3 regions of the Streptomyces sp. Ac-502 genome follow, and region 2 is predicted to be linked to each of the others. Evidence: riboswitches for the same ligand, from Rfam matches in the RefSeq annotation. Region 2 holds a riboswitch; each other region holds the start of a gene.
What was found. A riboswitch is a leader RNA that binds a small molecule or an ion and turns the genes downstream of it on or off. The one in region 2 is predicted to bind thiamine pyrophosphate.
Positions count from the first base shown of each region.

Region 1 (6,890 bases), 1.9 Mb from region 2:
GCTGATCGGCGGTGGCACGCTGGTCGTCCGGCTGCTCGGCAGCCGCGCCGCGATCCTCGCCGGCCTGCTGTCCGGCCTGGGCTTCGGCGCGCTCGGTGTCGGGGTGCGCGTACTGAACGGCGTCGACCCGTTCCACCTGCCCACGCTCCTGGCGGACCCGGCGCTCTACGCCATTCTGGTCGCCGGTATCGGCGGTATGTATCTGCACACGGTGGCCCTCCAGATCGGTTCGGTCAACGGCGCCACGGCGGCGCTGGTGGTGGGTGAGACGGTGGTGCCGGGCATCCTCGGGGTGCTGTGGCTCGGTGACTCCTCCCGGCCCGGCTTCGCCTGGATGGCGGTGCTCGGCTTCGTCGTGGCGGTGGCCGGTGCCGTCGCGGTCGCCTGGTTCGGCGAACCGGAGGACGGCGGCGCGACCGGTACGGCTAGCGGACCGGCGGCCGTACCGGCCCCCGCGGAGGAAGCGAAGACGCTGGACGGGCCGTCGGCCGGGGGCGACGCACGGACCACGACGGGCAGCCGCACCAGCTCCTCGTAGCCCCGTAGCACTTCTCGTAGCGCGGGCACGGGCACGCGCCCCCACGGTGGGCGTCCCTCAGCGGTTCAGGACCACGACGTCCTCGGCCGCGAAGGTGACGCCCACCGACTCGCCGTCCTGCGGAGCGTCCCGCAGCGCGCAGGCCGCCTCCACCTGCGGTCCGGTGTCCGGCTGGAGGAGCAGGGCGACATGGGTACCGCGGAAGGTACGGGCCGCTACCATGCACGGCAGTCCGTCCGCGGCAGCCGTGATCCCCACCCCGGCCGGACGCACCAGCAGGCGGCACGGGCCGTCCGGCGTGCCGTCCGGTACGGGGACCTTGCCCCACGGGGTGTCGGCGGCCCCGCCCCGCACGGTCGCCTCCACGACGTTGTCGAAGCCCAGGAAGCGGGCGACGAACTCGGTGGCGGGACGCTGCCAGACCTCCAGCGGAGTACCGCTCTGCGCGATCCGCCCCTCCTGCATGACCACCACCCGGTCGGCCAGCGCGAAGGCCTCACCCTGGTCGTGCGTCACGGCCAGTACGGTCGTCCCCAGCTCGCCGAAGACTCTCCGCAGCTCGACGACCAGGCGCTCCCGCAGGCCGCGGTCGAGCTGGCCGAGCGGCTCGTCCAGCATCAGCAGCCGTGGCCGCGGCGCGAGGGCGCGGGCCAGCGCCACCCGCTGTTGTTCGCCACCGGACAGCGCCGCCACAGCGCGCCGCTGGGCCCCCGGCAGGCCGACCAGGTCCAGGAGTTCGGCCACCGTACGCTCCTGTTCGGCACGCGAGGCGCCGCGCATGCGCAGGCCGAAGGCCACGTTCCCGCCGACGTCGCGCTGCGGGAAGAGCTGGTGGTCCTGGAACATCAGCCCGACGCCACGGCGGTGTGTGGGCACGCCCGACTGGTCCCGTCCTTCCAGGAAGACGCGCCCCGCGTCGGCGGCTTGCAGTCCCGCCACGACCCGCAGCAGCGTGGACTTGCCGCTGCCGCTGGGCCCCAGTACGCACACGATCTCCTGCGCGGCGACGCTCAGACCGACCGCGTCCAGCGCCGGCGGCTGCCCGGTACGGAAGCGGACGGTGACGTCGTCCAGCCGCAGCAGTGCCTCGTCCGCCGTGTCCGCGTGTTCCGCCATCTAAAACTCTCCGGCCTGATCGGTACGGATGCGCTCCAGCGCCAGCAGCGCGCCCGCGCACACCACCATCAAGATCGTGGACAGCGCCATCGCCTGTCCGTAGTTGAGTTCTCCGGCGCGTCCCAGCAGCCGTGCGACGGCCACCGGCAGCGTCGGGTTGTCCGGCCGCGCGATGAAGACCGTCGCGCCGAACTCGCCCAGCGACACGGCGAAGGCGAAGCCCGCGGCGACCAGCAGGGCCCGTCGCACCAGCGGCAGGTCGACCTCGCGCCACACCCGCCAGGGCGAGGCTCCCAGCACCGCGGCCGCTTCCCGCAGCCGCTCGTCCACCGCGCGCAGCACGGGCAGCATGGTCCGTACGACGAAGGGCACTCCGACCAGCGCCTGCGCCAGTGGCACCAGCCACCACGAGGACCGCAGATCGAGCGGCGGCTCGTCGAGAGTGATCAGAAAGCCGAAGCCGACGGTCACGGCCGAAACCCCGAGGGGCAGCATCAGCAACGCATCGAACCCTCGCACCAACCGGCCGCCCCGCTTCGTCAGCGCGGCAGCGGCCAGCCCGCCCACCACCAGGGCGATCAGCGTGGCGGCGGCCCCGTAGGCGAGCGAGTTCCACAGGGCGTTCAAGGGGGCGACGGCAAAGGTGCTGTCCATGGAGGCAGCGGATTGCAACGCCCGGTAGAACGTGAACCCGTAGCCGTCCGGCCCGGCGAAGGACCGTTCGATCAGCACCGCCAGCGGCACCACCAGCAGCAGCGCGATCACGACGAGCGTCCCCCACAGGAGCGCCCACTGTCCGGCGCCACGCGGCCGCCGCACTGTCTGCGCCGGGTCGACGAGCGTGAGGGCGGCCTCCCGCCGCCGTACGGTCCAGGCGTGCAGGGCCAGCAGCGCCAGCACGGCGGCGAACTGGAGCAACGTGAGAACGGCAGCGGTCGGCAGGTCCAGGAAATCGGCGGTCTGCCGGTAGATCTCCACTTCCAGTGTGGAGAACGTCGGCCCGCCGAGGATCTGCACCACACCGAAGGAGGTGAAGGTGAAGAGGAAGACCATCAGTGCGGCGGCCGCGACGGCCGGCCCCAGGGCGGGCAGCGTCACCCGCCGCCAGGCGCCCCAGCGGGACGCCCCGAGCACCCGGGCCGCTTCTTCCTGCCGCGGGTCGAGCTGCCCCCAGAGGCCGGACACGGTCCGTACGACCACGGCGTAGTTGAAGAAGACGTGCGCCAGCAGGATCGCCCACACCGAGGTGTCCAGCCGTACGCCCCACAGGTCGTCCAGCACCCCGCCGCGCCCGACCAGCGCCAGGAACGCCGACCCGACGACCACCGTCGGCAGGACGAACGGCACCGCGACCACGGACCGCAGCAGCTTCTTTCCGGGGAATTCGAAGCGCGCGAAGACATACGCGCCGGGGAGCGCGATCAGCAGCGTGAGCCCGGTCGAGGCCGCTGCCTGCCAGGCGGTGAACCACAGGACGTGCAGGACGTCCGGGTCGGTGAGCACCTCCCCGGCACGGCCCAGCTGCCACTGTCCGCCGTCCTTCAGGCCGCGCCCGACGATCGCGGCGACCGGGTAGGCGAAGAACAGCGCGAAGAAGGCGAGCGGCAGCGCCATCAGGGCGAGCCGGGTGGCCGTTCCCCGCGCGCGGCGCGCCCGCCCCTGACGGCCGGTTACTTCAGAACGAGCGAGGACCACTGCTTGATCCACTGTTCGCGGTTCTTGGTGATCGTCTCCGGAGCCACCGTCTGCGGCTTGTCGATCTTCTCGCCGTACTTGGTGAACAGCTCCGGCACCTTCGCGTCCTCACGCGCCGGGTTGACGAACATCTGGAGCGGCACGTCCTCCTGGAACTGCTTGCTCAGCAGGAAGTCCAGCAGCGCCTTGCCGCCCTTCTCGTTCTTGGCGCCCTTGAGCAGGCCCGCGAACTCGATCTGCCGGAAGCAGGTGCCGGTCGCGACACCGGTGGGGGCCTCCTTGGGCTCCGGCTTCTTGCCCAGCACCTCCACCGGCGGGCTCGACGCGTACGACACCACCAGGGGCTTGTCCCCCTTGCCCTGGCCGGCCGCCGACCCCGAGAACCGCTCGTTGTACGCCTGCTCCCAGCCGTCCACGACCTCGACGCCGTTGGCCTTGAGCTTCTTCCAGTACTCCTGCCAGCCGGATTCGCCGTACTCGGCGATGGTGCCGAGCTGGAAGGCGAGCCCCGGCGAGGACGTGGCGGAGTTCTCGGTGACCAGCAGCCCCTTGTACTCGGGCTTGAGCAGGTCGTCGAAGGTCTTCGGCGGCGCGATCTTGTGCTCGGCGAAGTAGGCCCGGTCGTAGTTGACGCAGGTGTCGCCGTAGTCCACCGGCGTCACCCGGTGCTCCGCCTTGTCGAGCTGGAGCTCGTCGGACACGCTCTCCAGCCCCTTGGCCTGGTACGGAGTGAAGATCCCTTCCTTCAGCCCCCGCGACAGCAGCGTGTTGTCGATACCGAAGAAGACATCACCCTGAGGGTTCCCCTTCGACAGGATCGCCTGGTTGACGGCCTTGCCCGCGTCCCCGCCCTTGAGCACGTCGACCTTGTAGCCGGTCTGCTCGGTGAACTCCGCCAGCACGGATTTCGAGACGTTGAAGGAGTCATGGCTGACGAGTGTGACGCTCTTCGGGTCCTTGCTGCCGCTGCCGCCCGAGCCGCACGCGGCGAGCGCCGTCATGCCGGCCGCGACGGCCAGCGCCGTGACGGTGATCCTTCTGGTGGTGCTCACTGAATTCCTCCTGGCTGGCCAGGAAGAGACGCGGCCCCGCCCGGCGCTCCGCGAAGGAGGCCGGACGGGGCGCAACAGCATGAGTGACGACCGAACTTCCTACCCGGAATGACCCGGGCGAGGTTCAAGGGTCTGCGGCACCTCGGTGTCCGTGACGCTAGGTCCGTGACACTGCCGCACTCTCAGCGCTGTGGCGCTCCCCTGTCGGAATGTGCATTTGTTCGATCACACCGTACCAGCGGGCGGTCAGCGCTCCGAGGCGGCGAGCTGCCCGCAGGCGCCGTCGATCTCCTGCCCGCGCGTGTCGCGGACCGTCACCGGCACGCCGTGCGCGGCGATGGCCTCCACGAACGCCTTCTCGTCCTCGGGACGGGAGGCGGTCCACTTCGAACCGGGCGTCGGGTTCAACGGAATGAGATTGACATGAACCCGCTTGCCCTTGAGCAGCCGGCCCAGCAGGTCGCCCCGCCAAGCCTGGTCGTTGATGTCCCGGATCAGCGCGTACTCGATCGAAATCCGTCGACCGGACTTCTCCGCGTACTCCCACGCCGCGTCCAGCACCTCACGCACGTTCCAGCGCGTGTTGACCGGCACGAGCGTGTCGCGCAGCTCGTCGTCCGGCGCGTGCAGCGACACCGCGAGCCGGCACTTCAGCCCCTCGTCCGCGAAGCGCAGCATCGCCGGCACGAGACCGACCGTGGACACCGTGATGCCCCGCTGCGACAGCCCCACCCCGTCGGGCTCGGGGTCGGTCAGCCGCCGGATCGCGCCCACGACCCGGTTGTAGTTCGCCAGCGGCTCGCCCATGCCCATGAAGACGATGTTGGACAACCGGGCCGGCCCACCCGGCACCTCACCGTCCCGCAGTGCCCGCATACCGTCGACGATCTGATGAACGATCTCGGCGGTGGAGAGGTTCCGGTCCAGCCCGGCCTGCCCCGTGGCGCAGAACGGACAGTTCATACCGCACCCGGCCTGCGACGAGATGCACATCGTGACCCGGTCCGGGTAGCGCATCAGCACGGACTCCACGAGGGTCCCGTCGTGCAGCTTCCACAGGGTCTTGCGGGTGGTGTCGTCGTCACAGGAGATGTGCCGCACCACACTCATCAGCTCGGGCAGCAGCTCCGACGCCAGCTTCCCCGCGCCGCGGCCGGAATGTCGGTCCACTCCGCCGGGTCGTGCGCATACCGCGCGAAGTAGTGCTGCGACAGCTGCTTGGCACGAAACGGCTTCTCACCGACCGCGGCCACGGCTTCACGCCGCTCGGCGGGGGTGAGATCGGCAAGGTGCCGCGGGGGCTTCTTGGCTCCGCGCGGCGCGACGAAAGTGAGTTCTCCGGGCTTAGGCATGGTTCTTCCAGTGTCGCAGACGCGCCTCTGTGACCTGCCCCACGAGCGTGCCGTCGTGGTGGTTGGTGGGTGTCATTGGGGGTTGCTGGTTGTCCTTGCACGGCCCACAGACGGCCCGGATCGATCGCAGGAAGCCCAGGTCAGCGAGGCAGCAGCCCCCAGCGCAGGCGGGCGGGAGAGGCGCCATTTTCCCACCGCCCGCGCTCCCGGGCGTGCGAAGCTGGGAGGGGCGACCGCCATGCCGTCGGCGAAGGGAACGTCACGTGCCACAGACCTCTCCGCGAGGTACGTACCTGCAAATCACCGAGTCTCTGCGCCAGAAGATCAAAAAGGGCAAGATTACTGAGAGCTTGCCGTCTGAGGCAGAACTCATGCGCACGTACGGTGTAGGCCGAACTACCGTGGGTCGCGCCCTGAGCGTCTTGAGGAATGAAGGCGTGATTGAGTCCGTGCAGGGTGTCGGCTGGTATGTGGCGGGCACACGTGATCGTCGACCGCTGGTAGAGCGCATGACGGATCTTCTTCGCGCCGAAGATGTCACGCCAGGCGCCCCCTTCCCTTCGGAGAAGGAGCTGGGCGAGCAGTTCGGAATGTCCCGCACCGCCGTGCGGACCGCCATCGCACAGTTGGAGGGAGCGGGCCTCGTAGAGATGGGCCCGGGGCGCCGGCGGCGGGTGCGCGCCCTCCCTCCCAAAGAGGGGACCTCGTAGCTTGGACAGCATGGATCTCACAGAGCGGGCCTACGGCCTCGCTGAAGCGCTCCTGTCCGAACCTCTGCCCCGGCGCTGGCAGCACTCTCTCGGAGTTGCCGAGCGGGCGCGCTCGCTCCGCCTGATACTCGGAAGCGAGGCTCCCGTACTGGAAGCCGCAGCCGTACTGCACGATGTCGGTTACTCGCCTGAGATCGCGTTCACGGGATTTCATCCGCTCGATGGCGCCCGCTATCTGCGGGAGCACACAGACATGAGCGAGCGAGTTGTTCGCTTGGTCGCACACCACTCTTGCGCCTTGCTCGAAGCCGAGGAGAGAGGGCTACGCGAAGAGCTGGCAAGCGAGTTCGACTTGGAGCGCCCTCACCTCGTAGACGCCCTACTCTATTGCGACATGACGACCACTCCGGACGGACGCCCGACCACT
Region 1 is NZ_JBHFFO010000001.1:7,449,898-7,456,787, reverse strand. It holds gene ACEXOX_RS34050 (hypothetical protein) at 1-538, shown strand, start outside; gene ACEXOX_RS34045 (ABC transporter ATP-binding protein) at 596-1,654, opposite strand; gene ACEXOX_RS34040 (ABC transporter permease) at 1,655-3,268, opposite strand; gene ACEXOX_RS34035 (thiamine ABC transporter substrate binding subunit) at 3,325-4,401, opposite strand; TPP riboswitch at 4,480-4,614, opposite strand; partial or broken gene rlmN (23S rRNA (adenine(2503)-C(2))-methyltransferase RlmN) at 4,648-5,753, opposite strand; gene ACEXOX_RS34025 (GntR family transcriptional regulator) at 5,783-6,463, shown strand; gene ACEXOX_RS34020 (HD domain-containing protein) at 6,474-6,890, shown strand, end outside.
Region 1: linked by a shared signal. The riboswitch ahead of ACEXOX_RS34035 (thiamine ABC transporter substrate binding subunit) and the one ahead of thiC (phosphomethylpyrimidine synthase ThiC) in region 2 are both predicted to bind thiamine pyrophosphate.

Region 2 (6,890 bases):
TGAACGGTGAATCCGTTTCGCACCCCACGTTGATCGGCTCGGTGCAGCGGGCGCTGCGCCTGTTGGAGGCGGTGGGCGCGCACTCCGCCGGCGCGCCCGCCAAACAGCTGGCCAGGGAGGCGGGGTTGCCGCTTCCGACGACGTACCACCTGCTGCGAACCCTGACGCACGAGGGCTACCTGCGGCGCGAGAACGGAGTGTTCGTCTACGGAGAGGCCGCCGGCTCCATCGGGAAGGCGGGCGCCGAACGGTGCCGCCGTGCCGAGCTGGGTGACGCGCTGGCCGCCGTCGGCAAACGGATCGGCGCCGCGGTCTACTTCGCGGTCTACCGCGCGGGGGAGGTGGAGGTGGTGGCCGTCACCGAGGACCCGCAACGACCGCCGGTGGAGGAGTGGGTGGACTTCCGTACCACCGCGCACGCACATGCGATCGGGCAGTGTTTGCTCGCACAACTCGACGAACAGTCCAGGAAGGACCACCTGGCCCGGTATCCGGTGCAGCCGCTCACGCCCTACTCGGTGCGGAGCGAGGACGACCTGCTGCACCGCCTGGACACGGTGCGCCGCGCCCAAGTCGCCTACGAACAGCAGGAATATGCCCTGGGCACAGTATGCTCGGCGCTTCCGATCCAGGTGGGTTCGGCGGCCGCGGCCGTGGCGATTTCTCTTCCCGCGAGCGACGCTCAGCGCCTACACTGCGTTACCGAACGACTACGCAGAATGGCGGAGGCGACGGTGACCACTCTCGCTTTCTCTATCAGTATCTGAAATATCACTCCTTGTGATCCGTTCGCACGTGACAGACGATGGCGTCAATGGGGCCAAGAGGGACGATTCCTGGCCATCTCCGACCAAGTACGGGGCAGAGGTTGATGACCGACACAGTTCAGGCAGAAGTGATCATGAGCTTCCTCGTGTCCGAGGAGCTCGCCTTCCGTATCCCGGTGGAGCTGTACTTCGACCGCGCGGACCCCTATGCGGTCAGCTTCACCTTCGACCTTCCCGGCGACACGCCCGTGACCTGGGCCTTCAGTCGGGAGCTGCTGCTGGACGGGTTGAGCAAGCCGTCCGGTGAGGGCGACGTGCGCATCGAGCCGTCCTCCTCCGAGCACCTCAGCGATGTCTTCATCAGCCTTCAGGTGGCCGACGAACGGGCGCTGTTCCGGGCCGGCGCCCCGCCACTGGTGGCCTTCCTCGACCGTACGGACCGACTCGTACCGATCGGGGAGGAAGAGGTGTGCGACACGCTCGACTCGACACTGGACCGCATTCTTTCGGAGGCGCAGAAGGCGGGGTGAGCGGGCGGCCGCTGCCGGACCGCTGCCGGAACGGCCGGCCCGGGCCGCGCGCCCGGCCGGTTCAGGGCAGGGCTCACGCCCGACCTCCGGGCGCAGGGCGGAACTCGCATCCGATCGCCGCTTCAGCGCGCGCGACGCCGCCTGCCGCTGCCCGCGCCCCGGCCGGCACCCCGGCCCGCGCGCCGTCCTGTGCTTCGCCCCGTGCTCGGCCTCGTACCCCGCCCCGGACCTCGGCGGGCGCCCCGGCCCGCCGCCAGGCCCGTCTCCCGGTCCGCCGAGACCACCAGTGCGGCCAGCAGAGTGGTGAGCGGTACGGACGCGACCAGGCCGATGCTGCCCACGAGCGTGCGGACGACCTCCTCGGCGACCACCTCGCTGGTGGCGACCGTACCGACACTGCTCTGTGCGATCGTGAACAGCAACAGCAGTGGCAGTGCCGCGCCCGCGTAAGCGAGTACGAGCGTGTTGACGACGGATGCGATGTGATCGCGGCCGATGCGCATCGCCGACGTGTAGAGCTTGCGCCGGCCTGCCGACGGGTCGGCCTCCTTCAGCTCCCATACCGCGGCGGTCTGAGTGACCGTCACATCGTCGAGCACGCCCAACGACCCGATGATGATGCCCGCCAGCAGCAGCCCGCGGATCTCGATGTCGGGGTAGAGGCCGTGCACCAGCCCGGTCTGGTCGTCGGTGTTGCCGGACAGCAGGGCCCAGTCGATGAAGAGGGAGCCGAGCAGGCCGATCAGCAGCAGCGAGACCAGTGTGCCCAGTACGGCGACGGACGTACGCGCCGTCAGCCCGTGGCACAGGTAGAGGGCGACCAGCATGATCGCGCTGCCTCCGACGATGGCGACCACCAGGGGATTCGCGCCCTGGAGGATGGCGGGGAGGATGAACAGCGTCAGGACCAGGAAGCTCACGACCAGCGCGACCAGTGCCAGGAGCCCGCGCAGCCGCCCGACCACGACGACCGCCGCGGCGAAGAGGGCGGCGAGCACCCACATCGGGAAGGTGCGGTCCACATCGGTGACCGAATACTGCAGGTTAATGGGCGCTTTGGGGGCGTACGCGACCACGACCCCTTGGCCGGCTTCGTAGTGCCGCGTGGCCTCGGGCGTCACGATCGACTCGAACCGCCGGCCCGTGTCCTTCCCGGTGGTCACCTCGATGACCGCCCGCTCGCAGTGCTTGGCCTGCTGGGGTCCGGAGGAGGGGGTTGCTGCTGCGAAGGTTGCTGTTGCTGCTGGGCGTGGACGTCCGCGCAGTTCACTTCCTCGACCTTCACCACCTTCGCCTTCTCGGTGGGCTGGTCGAAACCGATGCCGGACGGCTTGTGACCGGGTGCGCCGCCCGGCCACAGCACGACCAGCCCGGCCAGCACCGCGGCGGCGAACGGGATGAGCACCGCCGCGATGACCTTGCGGAGGTGGCGCGAGACGGGGGCCGCGGGGCCGTGCCCGTGACCGTGTCCATGCCCGTGGCTGTGGCCGTGTCCGGAGCCGTGGCCGTGGCTGCGCCCGTGGCTGTGGCTGCCGCCCTCGTCTCCGGCCCCGGGCTCGGCTCCGAGCTCGGCTCCGGACACGGCCCCGGGCCCGGCCCCCGGCATGGGCTCGGACGCGGGCCCGGACATGGGCTCGGGCAGGGGCCCGGACCTGTGCGACGAACCGGAAGTGTGGTCGTGCGCGGAGTGTGAAGGCTCGTTGCTGGTCACCGCCCGATCATCGCAAGAACTGGCAGGGCCCCCTGTTCACCGCGCCACACCGGCCGCTACCGTGGTGTCACCTTTGCAATCGCGGGAGCTTGGAGCACCGGGCTGAGAGGGCGCTGACCTCCGTACGGAACGTCCGGCCGAAGCCGGGAACGCCGCCACGGACATCGCTGCGTCGACCGCCGAACCTGTTACCGGGTAATGCCGGCGTAGGGAGTGGGTCTTCATGACTCTGCAGGATGCACGCACGCCCGAAAACGGCCAGGGCTCCGCCACGGAGATCGGCTGGCACAAGGGCTACCTCACCGGATCGCGCCCCGACCTCAGGGTTCCGGTCCGTCGTGTGCACCTCACCAACGGCCAGGACGTGACGCTCTACGACACGTCGGGACCGTACACCGACCCCAACATCGAAACGGACGTCCGCCGCGGCCTGGCGCCGCTGCGGGAGAACTGGATCATCAGCCGCGGGGACACCGAGGAGTACGCGGGCCGCCCGCCGCGGCCCGAGGACGACGGCCTCAAGCACACCTCGCCGCGCGGCGGCCTGAAGAACCTCGACGCGGTCTTCCCCGGCCGCCCCCGGCAGCCGCGCCGGGGCCGGGGCGGCGCCGCGGTCACCCAGCTCGCGTACGCGCGGCGGGGCGAGGTCACGGCGGAGATGGAGTACGTCGCGATCCGCGAGAACTGCTCCCCCGAATTCGTACGGGACGAGATCGCGGCCGGCCGGGCGGTCCTGCCCGCCAACGTCAACCACCCGGAGATCGAGCCGATGATCATCGGCAAGAACTTCCTGGTCAAGGTCAACGCGAACATCGGCAACTCCGCCGTCACCTCCTCCATCGAGGAGGAGGTGGAGAAGATGACCTGGGCGACCCGCTGGGGCGCCGACACGGTCATGGACCTGTCCACCGGCCGCAACATCCACACCACCCGCGAATGGGTGCTGCGCAACTCCCCCGTGCCCATCGGCACCGTCCCCCTCTACCAGGCACTGGAGAAGGTGGACGGCAAGGCCGAGGAGCTGACCTGGGAGATCTACAAGGACACGGTCATCGAACAGGCCGAACAGGGCGTGGACTACATGACCGTCCACGCCGGGGTCCTGCTGCGGTACGTGCCCCTGACGGCCCGCCGCAAGACCGGCATCGTCTCGCGCGGCGGTTCGATCATGGCGGCGTGGTGCCTCGCGCACCACAAGGAATCGTTCCTCTACACCCACTTCGAAGAACTCTGCGAAATCCTCGCCTCCTACGACGTCACGTACTCCCTCGGCGACGGCCTGCGCCCCGGGTCCATCGCGGACGCCAACGACGAGGCGCAGTTCGCGGAGTTGCGGACGCTCGGCGAGCTGAACACGATCGCCAAGCGCCACGGCGTACAGACGATGATCGAGGGCCCGGGCCATGTCCCGATGCACAAGATCAAGGAGAACATCGACCTCCAGCAGGAGATCTGCGAAGAGGCCCCGTTCTACACGCTCGGCCCGCTGACCACGGACATCGCCCCCGCGTACGACCACATCACCTCCGGGATCGGCGCGGCGATGATCGCCTGGTGGGGTACGGCGATGCTCTGCTACGTCACGCCCAAGGAGCACCTGGGCCTGCCGGACCGGGACGACGTGAAGACCGGCGTGATCACGTACAAGATCGCGGCCCACGCGGCGGACCTGGCCAAGGGGCACCCCGGGGCCCAGGAGTGGGACGACGCGCTGTCCGACGCGCGCTTCGAGTTCCGGTGGGAGGACCAGTTCAACCTGGCCCTCGACCCGGACACGGCCCGCGCCTTCCACGACGAGACACTGCCGGCGGAGCCGCTAAGACGGCGCACTTCTGTTCCATGTGCGGGCCGAAGTTCTGCTCCATGAAGATCTCGCAGGACATTCGCCGCGAGCACGGTGGCGACCTGGCGGCCGGCGCGGGGGCGGATGCGGAGGCAGAGGCCGGAATGGCCGAGAAGTCGAAGGAGTTCGCGGCGGCGGGGAATCGGGTGTATCTGCCGATCGCGGAGTGAGAGTTTCCGAGACTGTGACCTCCAGTCACAGTCTCGCGAAACTTCTGGCACGTCATCCATAGGGGGTTGACCTGCGAACTCGCGTGAACCCTCACGAAAAATGAGGGTTCAGTCGATACATCCGGCACGATCGCTCCGGGTTGTCCACAGGCTGGTGCGAGCCCCGGAGCATGACTATCGTGCGACGACGAACGGGCCCGAAGCCGCAAGTAGCGATTGCGACTTCGGGTCCGCTCATCTCCTACTTGGGCGGCAACTCTGCGAGGTACACAGGGTGCCCGTCGTTACTCATCCCCTGTTGGCGGATGCAGCGGTGCTTCTGGAGGAAGCGCAGGCACGCGTGGACGCGCTGCTGGGACAGCCCGGTTTTAGCGGCCAGCGTCTCCGTCGAACAACTGATCCGTCCGGCTTCGGCCAGCGTGGGCAGGATGTACACGGCGACAGCCCATACGTCCTCGGTGAGGCGCAGCCGGGCCTTCCACTGGGCGAAGAGGTCCTCGGTCGTGAGCCGCAATGCGCGTTTGTCCACGACCGGGCCGACGTCCGCCTTGGGCTGCAGCGTTTCGGCCATACGAGTCCAGGCCCGCTCGGCCCGCCGTAGCGTATCGAGGACCTCCGTCTGGAAGCTCTCGTTGCGCACTTCCAGGCGGGTCAGGGCTTCAGCCATTTCTTGTGGCGTGACGACCGATTCGGGGGGCGGCGGGTCCGGCGGCCGGTTGCGGCTGATCTCCGACACCTTCAAGGAGTACGAGCCGTCCCGTTGAACGGTGAAGATGACCTCTGAGACCCACTCCTTGAAGAGGGCGGCATCCGGTTTGTTGCAGGCGTTCACCAGTTGGATCAGCCCCTGGAGATTTACCACGTGCAAGTCTCGGCGCCACTCCCGACCTGCGGGAATGCTGAGACCGTAACGTGAGGTTACGTTCTCGAGCGTGGACTTGCCGCCAGGGTGCACATGGTCGGCGAGCGCCTTGCGCGCGTTGGTATGGCCCAGTTCGCGGCACAGGTCGATGGCCGGGAACCAGTGTTCGCCGTCCGGCATTGTCAGCCTGCGCAGTCGGGTCGCGGTTGCTGCGTAGACGAAGTCGTTGATGTCCAGCGCGTCTCGCCGGGCCCGCTTGCCCGGCGGTTTCTCGCATTCGCTCATCGCGAATCACCTCCACCGCCGAACGTAAGTCCCCCGCCACCCCAACCCCCGCCCGATAAAACGGATTTCACTCCATCGGGGCGGGTCTGCCGCACGCGCCGCGGGGCCCGTCACCGGGCCCCCGCGGCATGGTTCGTCGGCGCTATTCAGGGTGGTGGTCCGGACCTCCGTAGTCGGGGCTGGTGAAGTCCGGGCTGGTGAACCTGGGTCGGGGAGCGGCGGGCGGGCCGCCGTCCGGGCTGGTGAAGTCGGGCCGTGAGTAGCCCAGGGTCGGGATACGGCCGCCGTCGACGCCGCGGCGCGGTACGTACCGGGCCGTGCCGTGGCCGTTGACGCCGGCCGGGTCGGACAGGGCCTCGCGCAGGAACGGCAGTATGCCGCGCTCCAGGAGCGCCTGCCGCCAGGCGTCCCGGGCGACGTCCACCTCCCGGTCCCGGGCGCCCCGGTCGTCAGCGGTGCGTGGGGCGCGGAGCGAGGTGGAGCCGTTGCGCCAGGCCGCGTGGACCAGGCTGGCCATGGCGACGAGTGCCCCGGCGGCGGTGATCGCCGCGAAGATCCAGCCGACGCTGATCATCGGCTGGGCGGCGGCCGGGTCGGTACCGATCGTCCGCAGGACGTACCCGATGACCAGGAACAGGACGGCGGCGACCCCCGCCAGTACCGGGGCCAGCACCGCGAGCATCGCGGCCAGTCCGGCACCGGCCGGTTCGGCGACCTCGCCC
Region 2 is NZ_JBHFFO010000001.1:5,550,822-5,557,711, forward strand. It holds gene ACEXOX_RS25110 (IclR family transcriptional regulator) at 1-767, shown strand, start outside; gene ACEXOX_RS25115 (SsgA family sporulation/cell division regulator) at 872-1,297, shown strand; partial or broken gene ACEXOX_RS25120 (YibE/F family protein) at 1,420-2,927, opposite strand; TPP riboswitch at 3,080-3,238, shown strand; partial or broken gene thiC (phosphomethylpyrimidine synthase ThiC) at 3,232-5,021, shown strand; gene ACEXOX_RS25130 (Bro-N domain-containing protein) at 5,263-6,168, opposite strand; gene ACEXOX_RS25135 (hypothetical protein) at 6,311-6,890, opposite strand, start outside.

Region 3 (6,890 bases), 2.3 Mb from region 2:
TGGAGGTGCTGGTAGAGCACCTGGGCGGCGCTGCCGCCGGTGTGCGGCTTGCCGCCGGTCAGCATCTCGAACAGCACGACACCGCACGCGTAGACGTCCGCGGGCGGACCGGCCGTGCCGTCCTCGATCTGCTCGGGCGCCAGGTAGGAGACCGTGCCCAGGACCGAGCCGGTCGAGGCGGTGCTGTTCGTGTCCACGGTCCGTACGAGGCCGAAGTCGGCGACCTTGACCCGGCCGTCGTCGCCGATCAGGACGTTCTCCGGCTTCATGTCGCGGTGCACCAGCCCGGCCCGGTGGGCGGCGCCCAGCGCGGCCAGGATCGGCTCCACGATGTCCAGCGCCGCCCGCGGCTGGAGGGCGCCGCGCTCGCGCAGGACGTCGCGCAGCGTGCACCCGGCGACGTACTCCATGGCCAGGTACACGTACGTGCCGTCGGTGCCCTGGTCGTAGACGCCCACCACATTGGGGTGGTCGAGCCGGGCGGCGGACTTGGCCTCGCGGATGAAGCGGTCGACGAACGCGGCGTCGGCCGCCAGCGACGGGTGCATCACCTTCAGGGCGAGCACCCGGTCCAGCCGGGTGTCCACGGCCCGGTAGACCGTGGCCATGCCGCCGGCGGCGACGCGCGCCTGCACCTGGTACCGGCCGTCGAGCAGCTGCCCGACCAGCGGGTCCTGAAGGGTCGTATCCACGGCAGACGAGTCTACGAGCCGCCACGGCGGTGCCGGACGCCCTGCCCGGGAACCCGGGGCCATTGCATCCGAACAGTGACAGGGGCGGGCCGCGGACCGGCCGGGATGTGCGGGATGCCCGTTTCGCGGGGCGAGCGGTGGCGGGCCGTGGCGGGCGGCGGCCGGTCAGGGACGCTGCCCGCCGTGCCTCGGGAAGGCCGCGGCCGATCAGAAGGCCGGGCGCTCCGGATCCAGCGCGGCGACGCCCTCCACCGGGGAAGAAGCTTCCGCGTAGTGACGGCGGGGGATACGACCGGCCCGGTACGCCAGCCGGCCGCCTTCGACCGCGTGCCGCATCGCCTCCGCCATCAGGACGGGCTCCTGCGCCCGGGTCACCGCCGAGGCCAGCATCACCGCGGCGCAGCCCAGCTCCATGGCCAGGGCGGCGTCGGAGGCGGTGCCGGCGCCCGCGTCAAGGATCACCGGGACCCCGGCCCGCTCGGTGATCAGCTGGAAGTTGTGCGGGTTGCGGATGCCCAGCCCGGAGCCGATGGGGGAACCCAGCGGCATGATCGCCGCACAGCCCACGTCCTCCAGCTTGCGGGCCAGCACCGGGTCGTCGCTGGTGTACGGCAGGACGGTGAAGCCGTCGTCCACCAGGGTCTCCGCGGCGTCCAGCAGCTCGACCGGGTCCGGCAGCAGCGTGCGCTCGTCCGCGACCACCTCCAGCTTGACCCAGTCGGTGCCCAGCGCCTCCCGGGCCAGCCGGGCGGTCAGGACCGCCTCGCCCGCGGTGAAACAGCCCGCGGTGTTCGGCAGCACGCGGATGCCGTGCCGTTCCAGTACGGACAGCACCGAGCCCTGCACGGTCGGGTCCAGACGGCGCATGGCGACCGTCGTCAGCTCCGTACCGGAGGCGAGCAGCGCCCGTTCCAGGATGCCGAGACTGGGCGCTCCGCCCGTCCCCATGATCAGTCGGGAGTCGAAGGTGGTGTCGGCGATGGTGAGGAGGTCGTCGGCCATGACGTACGGATCAGCCTCCCTGGACTGCGGTGAGGACCTCGACGCGGTCGCCGTCGCCGAGCGCGGTGGCGGGCCACTGGCCGCGCGGCACCACGGCCTCGTTGACGGCGGCGGCCACGCCGCCCGGTGCCGTGGTCAGACCGGCGACGAGCCGGTCCAGGGTGAGCCCGCCGGGGAACTCCCGGGGCTCGCCGTTCACGGAGACGGTGATGGGCGTGGTGACGGTCATACGGGCTGCTCCTGAGGGGCGGGGGCGGTCGCGGGAGCCTGGAGGGAAGTGGACGACGGCACGGGACCGGACGAGGGCGCGGGACCGGACGATGCCGGGAGCCCGGGCGCGCCCGGCGCGAAGCGGTCCGGGGTGAACGCCCGCGCCTCCTCAGGCAGCGGGCCGCCGGTCAGCGCCGCCGCCATCACGTCGCCCGTGACCGGCGTCAGCAGCACCCCGTTGCGGTAGTGGCCGGTCGCCACCAGCAGGCCGGGCAGCGCGGTCGGGCCGAGCAGCGGCGCGTTGTCGGGCGAGCCGGGGCGCAGCCCGGCGCGGGACTCGACCAAGGGCAGTTCGGTGATGCCGGGGACCAGTTCATGGGCGTCCCGCAGCAGCTCGTAGACCCCGCCCGCGGTGACCGTGGTGTCCCAGCCCAGCTCCTCGCTGGTGGCGCCGACGACCAGCTCGCCGTTCTCGCGCGGTACGAGGTAGAGCGGGCCGCCGCGCACCACGGCCCGTACGGTGCGGGACAGAAACGGTACGCCGCCGGGCAGGCCGTCCGGCATCCGCAGCCGCAGCACCTGGCCCTTGACCGGGCGGACCGGCGGCAGCACGTCCTCGGGGACGCCCGCCAGCAGCCCGCTCCGGCTGCCCGCCGCGAGCACCACCTGCCCGGCCGTGACCCGGCTGCCGTCGGCCAGCCCGGCGCCGGTGGCGCGGCCCCGCACGACGGTCAGCCGCTCGGCCGCGGCGCGGTGGAAGGCGACCCCGGCCCGCTCACAGGCGGCGAGCAGCGCGGCGGCCAGCCGTCGCGGGTCGACCTGGTGGTCCCCGTCCACGCGCAGGCCCCCGCGCACGCCCGGCGCGAGCAACGGCTCCAGGCGCCGGCACTCGCGCCCCGTCAGCCACTCGGACTCCAGGCCGCTGCGGAGCTGGAGGGCGTGCAGATCGCGCAGGTGGGCGCGGTCGTCGGCGTCCAGCGCGACGGCCAGGGTGCCGCACCGGCGGTAGCCGACATCCAGACCGCTCGCCTCCGTCAGCTCGGCGGCGAACTCCGGATAGCGGCGCGCGGAGGCGAGATTGAGGCCGAGCAGCGTCTGCTCGCCGTAGTGCAGCTCGGTGACGGCGGCCAGCATCCCCGCCGCGACCTGGGCGGCGCCGCCGCCGGGGGCCGGGTCGGCGACGGCGGTCCGCAGCCCGAGCAGGGCCGCCCGCCAGGCGGTGACCAGGCCGATGATGCCGCCGCCGACGACGAGCACGTCCGGGCTCGCGCCGGACGCGGCGGCCGCCCCGGGGGGCGTCGAATTCCGTGCGGGTGGATGCATGGGCGTCCAGCCCCTCCCTTCGCCGGCATGACCCGGATCAGGTTCGTACGGTCGGAGGCCGCGTCAGCCTCCCTCTCAGCCCGGTCGCGTCCGGGCTCCCGCGTGTGCGTTCACCGGCAACCCTAGTACGGGCCGCCGACGCGCCGTAAGGGAGCGCCGGGTGCGGGGCGCGGGGGCCGGCGGGTTACGGGCCGTGACCTTGTGTCATAGATCTCGTCGCGCGGTGCTCCAGGTCGCGAGACACCCCGTCCTACAGTGATCGGGTGAGCGAGCAGACCCAGCCCCAAGACCCTGACCGCGCGCGCCAGGACCGCGAATCCGCCGAACGCGCGGCCGAGCGCACCCGGCGCGCCGTCATCGTCGGCGCCGGACTGGCCGGTGTGCAGACCGCCGTCGCCCTGCGCGAACAGGGCTGGCGCGGGGCGGTCACGGTGCTCGGCGAAGAGCCGCACCAGCCGTACGACCGACCGCCGCTGTCCAAGGCCGTGCTGCTCGGCAAGGCCGACGGGTCCGCCTTCGACGTCGACTTCGAGGCGCTCGGCATCGAGCTGCTGCTGGGGCGGCGCGCCATAGGGCTCGCGGCCGACTCGCGGGTGCTGGAGACGGACGCCGGGCCGCTGCCGTACGACCACCTGGTCATCGCCACCGGCGCCGAGCCGGTCACCCTGCCCGGCTGTGACGGGCTGCCGGACGTCCATGTCCTGCGCACCCTCGACGACGCCGAGCGGCTGCGGTCGGTACTGGCCGGGCAGCGTGAGGTCGTGGTCGTCGGCGCGGGCTGGATCGGCGCGGAGTTCACCACAGCGGCGCGCGAGGCGGGCTGCCCGGTGACGGTCGTCGAGGCCGCCGACCGGCCGCTGGCCGGCGCGCTGCCCGCCGAGGTCGCCGCTCCCATGGCGGCCTGGTACGAGGACAGCGGCGCCCGGCTGCGTACCGGCGCCCGGGTCGCCGCGGTCACCGAGGGCGCGGTGACGCTCGCCGACGGCGCGGTGCTCACCGCCGACGCGGTCGTCGTCGGCATCGGTGCCCGCCCCGCGACCGCCTGGCTGGCCGGGTCCGGCATCGAGCTGTCGTCCGAGGACCGCTCCGTCCTGGCCGACGAGCGGCTGCGCACCACGCTGCCCGACGTGTACGCGGTCGGCGACTGCGTCTCCTTCCCGTCCGCCCGCTACGGCAGCCGCCTGCTGGTCCACCACTGGGACAACGCCCTGCACGGGCCGCGCACGGTCGCCGCCACCATCGTCCGCGGCGCCGCCGAGGGGCCGGTGTACGACCCGGTCCCGTACTTCTGGTCCGAGCAGTTCGGGCGTTTCGTGCAGTACGCCGGGCATCACGCGGGCGCCGACGAGACGGTGTGGCGCGGCGACCCCGAGAGCGCGGCCTGGTCGGTGGTGTGGCTGCGCGAGGGCGTGCTCGTCGGACTGCTGGCGGTCGGCCGGCCCCGCGACCTGGCCCAGGGCCGCAAGCTCATCGAGCGGGGCGCGGTGCTGGACCGGCGGAGGGCGGCGGACGCGTCCGTACCGCTGAAGTCGGCGGCGGTCTGAGGCGATCCGGGGCGGTCCGGGGCGGAATCCGGGGCCGGGGCCGGGGCCGTAGCTCCTGCGGGTGGCGTGTCCGGCGGTACGACCGACAGCGCGTCCGGCGGCACGTTCGGCGGGGTGTTCGGCAGCGCGTTCGGGTGCTGTGGGCTGCGCCGATGGCGATGCCCGGCTACCGGCTGTCAGTGCGAGGTGGCAGGCTTGTCCCGTGACCGAGATTGACGCAAAGATCGATGGACTCGTCCCCGCCTGGCTCACCCTCCCCGACATCGCCGAGATGATCGGCGTCGAGGTGACGCGTGTGCGGCAGCTGGTGAAGGAGGGCCAGCTGATCGCGGTGCGCCGCGGCGAGAACCGTGCCCTGCATGTGCCGGCCGACTTCATCAAGGACGACAAGGTCCTCAAGGGCCTCGTCGGGACGCTGACGCTCCTGCGGGACGACGGCTTCACCGACGAGGAGATGCTGGAGTGGCTCTTCACCGCCGACGAGACGCTGCCCGGCACCCCCGCCCAGGCCCTGCGTGAGAACCGCGGTACGGAGGTGAAGCGCCGGGCTCAGGCGCTCGCCGTCTAGACCCGCTCCCCGCTGCGGGGCGCACCCGTGCGTCGAGTGCGTCCGCAGCCGTACCACCGTCGCGCCCGCACCCGCGGCCGCGACCGTCTTCGCACCATTGGCGTACGGGCCGGAAGGCCCGGCCCGTACGCCGTAGACCTGGGGGGACCCGTCCGATGAGCACCGCACGCCACGCCCTGTCCGACGCCCGGCTCTACCTGTGCACGGACGCCCGCAAGCGCCAGGGCGACCTCGCGCAGTTCCTGGACGCGGTGCTCGCGTCGGGCGTGGACGTCGTGCAGCTGCGCGACAAGGGCATGGAGGCCGCCGAAGAGCTGGCCCACCTGGAAGTCTTCGCGGACGCCTGCCGCCGGCACGGCAAGCTGCTCGCGGTCAACGACCGCGCCGACGTCGCCCACGCCATCGGCTCGGACGTCCTGCACCTGGGCCAGGGCGACCTGCCGGTGCCCGCCGCCCGCGCCGTTCTCGGCGACGACGTGCTGATCGGCCGGTCCACCCACGCCGAGGCGGAGGTGGACGCCGCGCTGACCGAACCCGGCGTGGACTACTTCTGCACCGGCCCCTGCTGGCCCACCCCGACCAAGCCCGGCCGCCACGCCCCCGGCCTCGGCCTGGTCCGCCACGCCGCCGCGCGGCGGCCCGAGCGCCCCTGGTTCGCCATCGGGGGATCGACGCGTCCAACCTGGACCAGGTACTGGACGCGGGCGCCCGCCGGGTGGTCGTCGTCCGGGCGATCACCGAGGCCGGGGACCCGGGGGCCGCGGCCGCCGACCTGGCGAAGCGGGTACGCGCCCGCGGGCAGTGACCGCTCCGGCGCGGGCCGCCCGTACCGCTCCGCCGTGGGCCCGTTCGTACGGGAGATGGCCCGGCGTCGGCCGGACGGTGTCCACGGTGTGGACCGGAACGCGGCTATCCGGGCATTTCGCCGGAGTCGGTTGGTGCGCGGGAAGCCGGTGGATAATCTGCACGTATGGCCCTAGGCACAGCTTCCACCAGGACTGATCGCGCACGGACCGTGCGCGACCTGCTCGCTTCCGGCAAGCAGTCGTATTCGTTCGAGTTCGCCGCCCCGAAGACGGAGAAGGGCGAGCGGACGTTGTGGAACGCCATTCGCCGGATCGAGGCGGTCGCGCCGACCTTCGTCTCCGTGACGTACGGGGCGGGCGGCACCTCCCGCGAGGGCACGGTGCGCGCGACCGAACGGATCGCCACCGACACCACTCTCACCCCGGTCGCCCACCTGACCGCCGTCAACCACTCCCTCGCCGACCTGCGCAACATCATCGGGCAGTACGCCGACGCCGGTATCCGCAACATGCTCGCGCTGCGCGGCGACCCGCCCGGCGACCCGATGGGCGACTGGGTCCAGCACCCCGAAGGCGTCCTGTACGCCGCCGAACTGGTCCGGCTCATCAAGGAGTCGGGCGACTTCTGCGTCGGCGTGGCGGCCTTCCCGGAGATGCACCCGCGCTCCACGGACTGGGACACCGACGTGCGGCACTTCGTCGACAAGTGCCGGGCCGGCGCGGACTTCGCGATCACCCAGATGTT
Region 3 is NZ_JBHFFO010000001.1:3,250,018-3,256,907, reverse strand. It holds gene pknB (Stk1 family PASTA domain-containing Ser/Thr kinase) at 1-692, opposite strand, end outside; gene ACEXOX_RS14625 (thiazole synthase) at 900-1,694, opposite strand; gene thiS (sulfur carrier protein ThiS) at 1,705-1,923, opposite strand; gene thiO (glycine oxidase ThiO) at 1,920-3,227, opposite strand; TPP riboswitch at 3,225-3,340, opposite strand; gene ACEXOX_RS14610 (NAD(P)/FAD-dependent oxidoreductase) at 3,491-4,771, shown strand; gene ACEXOX_RS14605 (Rv2175c family DNA-binding protein) at 4,974-5,339, shown strand; partial or broken gene thiE (thiamine phosphate synthase) at 5,495-6,144, shown strand; gene metF (methylenetetrahydrofolate reductase [NAD(P)H]) at 6,310-6,890, shown strand, end outside.
Region 3: linked by a shared signal. The riboswitch ahead of thiO (glycine oxidase ThiO) and the one ahead of thiC (phosphomethylpyrimidine synthase ThiC) in region 2 are both predicted to bind thiamine pyrophosphate.